Linked DNA regions of Runella sp. SP2. The protein of the gene in region 1 interacts with the protein of each later gene in a pairwise test. Links are inferred from orthologs where the notes say so. Each region holds a gene or a part of one and is shown on either strand. Other genes may lie near its edges.

The links.
Region 2: the proteins of DTQ70_RS19810 (region 1) and groL interact in binary tests that used the Escherichia coli proteins (3 or more experiments, as listed by UniProt). The link is inferred for Runella sp. SP2 from one-to-one orthologs.

What each region holds. Positions count from the first base shown.
Region 1 is NZ_CP031030.1:4,932,477-4,935,622, reverse strand. Bases 39-2,852 are described here. They hold DTQ70_RS19810 (ABC transporter ATP-binding protein), read right to left. Parts: upstream 1,912-2,852; coding sequence 1,165-1,911; downstream 39-1,164. Other genes in these bases: tatC (twin-arginine translocase subunit TatC), read right to left, coding at 1,929-2,831; DTQ70_RS19815 (hypothetical protein), read left to right, coding at 730-1,185; DTQ70_RS19820 (arsenate reductase), read right to left, coding at 328-663; wecB (non-hydrolyzing UDP-N-acetylglucosamine 2-epimerase), read right to left, coding at 39-331. Also shown: more of wecB, read right to left, coding at 1-38; DTQ70_RS19800 (hypothetical protein), read left to right, coding at 3,023-3,146. UniProt on the Escherichia coli protein: Part of the ABC transporter complex MlaFEDB, which is involved in a phospholipid transport pathway that maintains lipid asymmetry in the outer membrane by retrograde trafficking of phospholipids from the outer membrane to the inner membrane.
Region 2 is NZ_CP031030.1:1,373,487-1,376,719, forward strand. What follows is about bases 273-3,173. They hold groL (chaperonin GroEL), read right to left. Parts: upstream 2,593-3,173; coding sequence 952-2,592; downstream 273-951. Other genes in these bases: lon (endopeptidase La), read right to left, coding at 273-600; groES (co-chaperone GroES), read right to left, coding at 2,708-2,986. In the rest of the region: more of lon, read right to left, coding at 1-272.

The DNA.
Region 1 (3,146 bases):
TGCCAGCGTAAAAAGCCGCCAACGACGTAGCCATGCAAGTAGTGGTATCGCCGTGTACAAGCACGAGGTCGGGGCGATACGACTGGAAAAGGGTACGCAACCCCGTGAGGATTCGACACGTGACGTCGGTCAAATCTTGCCCTGCTTGCATGATGTTGAGGTCAAAATCAGGCGTCAGCTCAAATAATTCGAGCACTTGGTCGAGCATGTGGCGGTGCTGACCCGTTACGCATAACTTATGCTCAAAATGTGGGTGGTGGCGGAGCTGACGCACCAGCATGGCCATTTTGATGGCCTCGGGGCGAGTGCCAAAAACAGTAAGGATTTTCATAATCCTTCGGGTTTCCAACCAATTTTTACGATTTTCCCACTGTTTTCAATCACAGGGCGCTTAATCAAAGAAGGTTTTTCGAGCATCAATTCAAGGGCACTTTGCGAATCTACAATCGCTGCTTTTTGCTCGTCAGAAAGTGCTTTAAAGGTAGTGCCTGCTTTATTTACTAACTTCGTCCAATCGGTTTGAGAGAGCCAATTTTCAATCGTTTCGCGCGAAATTCCTTGCTTTTTATAGTCATGGAATAAGAATTCCATTTGGTTGGATTTGAGCCAATTGAGCGTTTTTTTGATGGTGTCGCAGTTGGAGATACCGTAAACTGTAAGCATAGAATAAAAGATGGTCGAAAAGCCCAAAAGTAGAAAACTTTTTGCAGAGCAGGAAGTTTATATTGCATGAAATTACGTATTCAAACGCATGTAAGTCAGCCTTACCAAGTGGTTTGGCAAGGGTTCAATGAGGAATTGTTTCGCAAGCTTAGCCCACCCTTTCCTCCTGTGCGCGTAGTACGGTTTGATGGTTGCTTAGCGGGCAATACGGTGGTATTGGAGCTTAATTTTTTGCTTTTTAAACAGCAATGGATAAGCTACATCAGGGAACAGCAGTCGTCCGAATCGGAGATTTATTTTGTTGATGAGGGAACAAAACTGCCTTTTTTCTTGCGCTTTTGGCGACATCGTCACCGAATCGTTCGCCAAGAAGCAGGCGGTACAATCATTGCGGACGAAATCGAATTTAAAACACCTCTTTGGGTAACCGACTATTTGATGTACCCGTTGTTGTGGGCGCAGTTTGCCTACCGAAAACCCATTTATAAGAAAGCGTTTGCGTTATCTTCCCATCTCTCGTAGGCGCTTGCTGGCAAAGACAAACTCGTTGAGCTCTTTAACATCGGCTTGGAGAATGGTGTTGTTGTCGCCTTCCCAGAGTTTATAGCCTTTGTAAAGAAACATTACTTTCTCCCCAATTTCGAGTACAGAGTTCATGTCGTGCGTAATGACGACGGTGGTGATGTTATACTCGTCCGTAATTTCTTTGATTAGTTCATCAATTTTAATCGAAGTAAGTGGATCGAGGCCCGAGTTGGGTTCGTCGCAAAACAAATACTTGGGGTTCATTACAATTGCCCGAGCAATACCGACGCGTTTTTTCATCCCCCCGCTAATTTCAGAAGGCATCCGATTGACGGCATGGTCAAGCCCCACCCGCGTGAGACAAACCATGACACGGTCGTTTTTTTCGCTCTCGCTCATGTCGGTGAGCATATCAAGCGGAAAACGTACGTTTTGGGCTACGGTTTTAGAGTCAAATAATGCCCCACCCTGAAACAAAACCCCCATTTCGCGGCGAACTTGCTTTCGTACTTCTTCGTCGCTGTTCCAAAAATCGCGACCGTTGTAAAGTACTTGGCCGTTGTCGGGGCGAATAAGACCAATCAAGCATTTGAGCAAAACGCTTTTTCCTGTACCACTACCGCCAATGATGAGGCTGGTGTCACCAGGCTTAAATGTGCCTGAGACACCTCCCAATACGATTCGCCCTTCAAACGATTTTTGTATATCAATAAACTGAATCATTTATGCTATGATTTTCATTAGACGTCGGCGTCGGGTGTCCAAGGGTTGTTAAAAGCATCGTCTTCCTCTTGTTTGGCTTCCAATTCAGCGTCTGCTTTTTTGTTGCGTTCTACCCAGGCCGATACAAAAATACTGATTTCGTAAAGCAACGAAAGCGGCAAAGCCACCAATACTTGGCTAAGTACATCAGGCGAAGGCGTGATGATTGCGGCTAAGATAAGAATGACCACAAAGGCGTGACGACGGTATTCCCGCATGAAGCGTGGATTGAGAAAACCAATTTTAGAAAGAACAAACGCCACAACAGGCAATTGGAACGTAAGACCGCAAGCGAGCGTCAAGATTGAAATTAATCCTACGTACGACGTAATATCGAATTGGTTTTTGATGCGCGGGTCAAGCTTAAAATTGGCAAGGAAGTTGATGGCCAATGGAGCAACGACGTAATAACCAAAAAGCACCCCTGACATAAACAAAAACGTAACGTAAAATACCGCCCCGCGCGACATTTTGCGCTCAGAAGGTTTCAAGCCAGGTTTGATGAAACGCCAAACTTCCCAAAACGCGTAAGGAAAAGCAAAGAGAAGGCCAATGATAAGCGCTGACATGAGCGCCATCGTAAATTGCCCAGCCATTTCGCGGCTTTGAAGTTCAAAATCAAGCTGGTCGATGCAAAGCCCCTGAGCCCCCGTGAAATCGGCGATTTTACACAACATTCGGTAGGTCCAGAAATCCGAACGAGAGGGGGCCAAAATAATTTTATCGTATATCTCTTCAATAAAGATGAATGCCCCAATGGTAAAAACAATAATTGCACCTACAGCTCGGATAACGTGCCAGCGTAGTTCTTCGAGGTGCTCAATGAACGTCATTTCTGATTCTTCGTGGGTGGGGTTGTCAAATTCTTGATCGAGTGGCATTTTGTTTCAAATAAGGAATGATTGGTAATGTATAGGAACTACAAAGGTACGCGCTTAGACGTGTTTGCATTACAATTTCTTTAAAAATAAGGTTCTGTTTTGGGCATCTAAGAGGTTTTTACGACTTTTGAGAAAGAATTAGCTGATTTTTTTAAGCAGATTTTAATGCTTAACGATAAAATAACCACCCAATGGCATCACTTCCTAAAAATATCCTTTCGTTTGAAGAGCCTTTCGGAGATACCAACAGCCGCAAAACGGAGCTGAAGGAGGTATCGGAAGGGTACCGTAAACTCTTGGAAGAAAAAATGACGG
Region 2 (3,233 bases), 3.6 Mb from region 1 along the record:
GGTCAAAAACGTTGGACTTTCTATGTTATCCAAAGCGATACGCGCTTCTTGAGGAATATCTGGATTGAGACGAAGAATTCTGTGTGCGGAGTCACGCAGCGACTGAATGAGTGCTTTTGACTCTTTTTTGTTTTGATTGGGAAAGTAATCTTCGATGGGAGATACTTTAGCAATCATATAAGGCTCTTCGCGAACGTAATCACTAACCCTAAAACGTTGGCGTCCTTGTAAAATAATTGTGGTGTTACCGTCGGGAAGGGTAATCATTTTGATGATGTAGCCCATCGTCCCAATGTCGTACAAATCTGTACTGGTAGGTTCGGCTTTATCCTGATTTTTTTGGGCAATGACCCCAATAATTCGGTCGCCTTTGTACGCCTTTTTAACCAAACGAATGGATTTCTGGCGTCCGACTGTCACAGGGATGACCATGCCAGGGAACAAAACGGTATTCCTAAGGGGAAGAATGGCTAGTTCATCGGGCATTTCAATCGGCTCATCGTCGCCTTCAGGACCTCCAAGGGGAAGTATTTCGAGGTTATCAATGTCTGATTCCGCCAACATGAGTCGAGTATATAGTTCGTTTGGGTCAATTTTCATGATTGGGCTGTCATTTTGACAGTGCTTATTTAAAAACTTAAAATAACAAAATTTTAACGATTTTTTAGCTATGCTAAGGGCAGGAGAAATGAAATCAATTGTTTGTTAGACGGAAACTAATGAAAATGTATTGGTGTAAAGGGAAAAATTTTGTTATTCTAACTACTTAAGCAAGTACGAATACTGAGTATTTTCTGTATAAAACTACTTAAAATGTTTTCTGGCGTAAGTAACAACCTGTTAACTTTAACCAATACAATTAACGATTAACTGTAGGTAAATATTGGTCGAAATAAAAGCCCCCGGAAGTCCGAGGGCTTTCGTTGTATGCTACTATGAGGAAGCTCTTGATTACATCATGCCGCCCATGCCACCACCGTGACCGTGAGCACCTGCACCTGCGCCAGCGCTTTCTTCTGGTTCGTCAGCAATCATACACTCAGTTGTCAACAACAAACCTGCGATAGACGCAGCGTTTTCAAGTGCCAAACGAGTTACTTTCTTAGGGTCGATGATACCTGCTGCGAAAAGATCTTCGTAAGTGTCGTTTTTGGCGTTGTAACCAAAACCGCCTTTTTCATCTTTGATGCGGTTGATAACTACCGAACCTTCGCCACCTGCGTTGGCAACGATGGTACGAAGTGGAGACTCCAACGCTTGACGAATGATGTTGATACCTGTGTTTTCATCATCGTTTGAAGCTTGAATATCATCCAATGCAGAGATGGCACGGATAAGTGCAACACCACCACCAGTTACGATACCTTCTTCAACCGCAGCGCGAGTTGCGTGAAGGGCGTCATCTACGCGGTCTTTTTTCTCTTTCATTTCAACTTCCGTAGCAGCACCAATGTAAAGGATAGCTACGCCACCTGACAATTTCGCCAAACGCTCTTGCAATTTTTCGCGATCGTAGTCAGAAGTTGTATTTTCGATTTGTGATTTAATTTGGTTAACACGGGCTTTGATTTGCTCTTGGTCACCCGAACCGTTCACAATCGTTGAGTTGTCTTTGTCAATGATGATTTTCTCGCAGTGACCTAGGTAAGAAAGGTCAGCGTTTTCCAATTTGAAACCACGCTCTTCGGCGATAACTGTACCGCCAGTCAAGATTGCGATGTCTTCCAACATGGCTTTACGACGGTCGCCAAAACCTGGCGCTTTTACCGCACACACTTTCAAGGCACCACGGATTTTGTTTACTACCAATGTTGCAAGCGCTTCGCCATCTACGTCTTCAGCGATGATCAACAATGGACGGCCAGTTTGAGCAACACCTTCCAATACAGGCAACAATTCTTTCATTGAAGATACTTTCTTCTCAGAAATCAAGATGAAAGGTTTCTCCAATTCGGCTTCCATTTTTTCCGCGTTTGTCACGAAATATGGTGACAAATAACCACGGTCAAACTGCATACCTTCTACTGTTTTTACTTCAGTTTCAGTACCGCGAGCTTCTTCAACTGTGATTACCCCTTCAGTACCTACTTTTTTCATGGCGTCAGCAATCATGTTACCGATTTCTTCGTCATGGTTAGCTGAGATAGTAGCAACTTGAGCAATTTTGCTGAAATCGTCGCCTACCGTTTGGGCTTGAGAAGCAAGGTTAGCAGTTACGGCCAAAACAGCTTTATCGATACCACGCTTCAAATCCATTGGGTTTGCACCAGCGGCTACGTTTTTAGAACCGATCGCATAAATCGCTTGCGCCAATACAGTCGCAGTCGTTGTACCATCCCCAGCAGCATCGGCAGTTTTAGAAGCAACTTCTTTCACGAGTTGAGCACCCATGTTTTCCATCGCATCTTTCAATTCGATTTCTTTCGCTACTGTTACACCGTCTTTGGTGATAGCAGGTGAGCCGAATTTCTTGTCAATGATAACGTTACGGCCTTTAGGTCCGAGCGTTACTTTTACTGCGTTAGCAAGTGTATCAACACCTTTTTTGATTTTGTCACGAGCTTCTGTATCGAAGAATATTTTCTTTGCCATTGTTTTTTAATTTGAAAATTATGGAATTTGGAAATTTGAAAATAGAGCAACTGAAAACTGGGCTGATATACATTATCAAATTACCGAATTATCAAATTGCCACATTTGCATTGATTTAGATAATAGCGAAAATGTCAGATTCGCGCATGATAAGGTACTCTTGGCCTTCAACGGTGATTTCGGTACCAGCGTACTTACCATACAAAATAGTATCTCCTACTTTTACTGTTAGGGGCTCGTCTTTTTTACCTGGACCTACTGCTACTACAGTACCACGTTGTGGTTTTTCTTTTGCAGTGTCTGGAATGATGATTCCAAATGCAGTTTTTTCTTCAGCAGGTGCAGTTTGCACTAGAACGCGATCAGCTAATGGTTTAACTTTTACTTCTGACATGATTATCAGGGGTTTTGATGGTTTTACAACTATTGGAACTTAGTACTAAGTTTTGTCGTCTCTTTTTAACTCATTTTCTATGCCAGCTCAAAAATTGAATTATAGTCTGACATTTTTTCAGTTTTTGTAGTAAAGACTTGGGAAAGTCTGACATTGTCAAAATAATCATTGGGAGATTTCAAAAAAAACTTTGATATTATTTGGTTGTGCTGCTTTTTTTTGTAATTTGGGACAGTCGAAGGAAGAG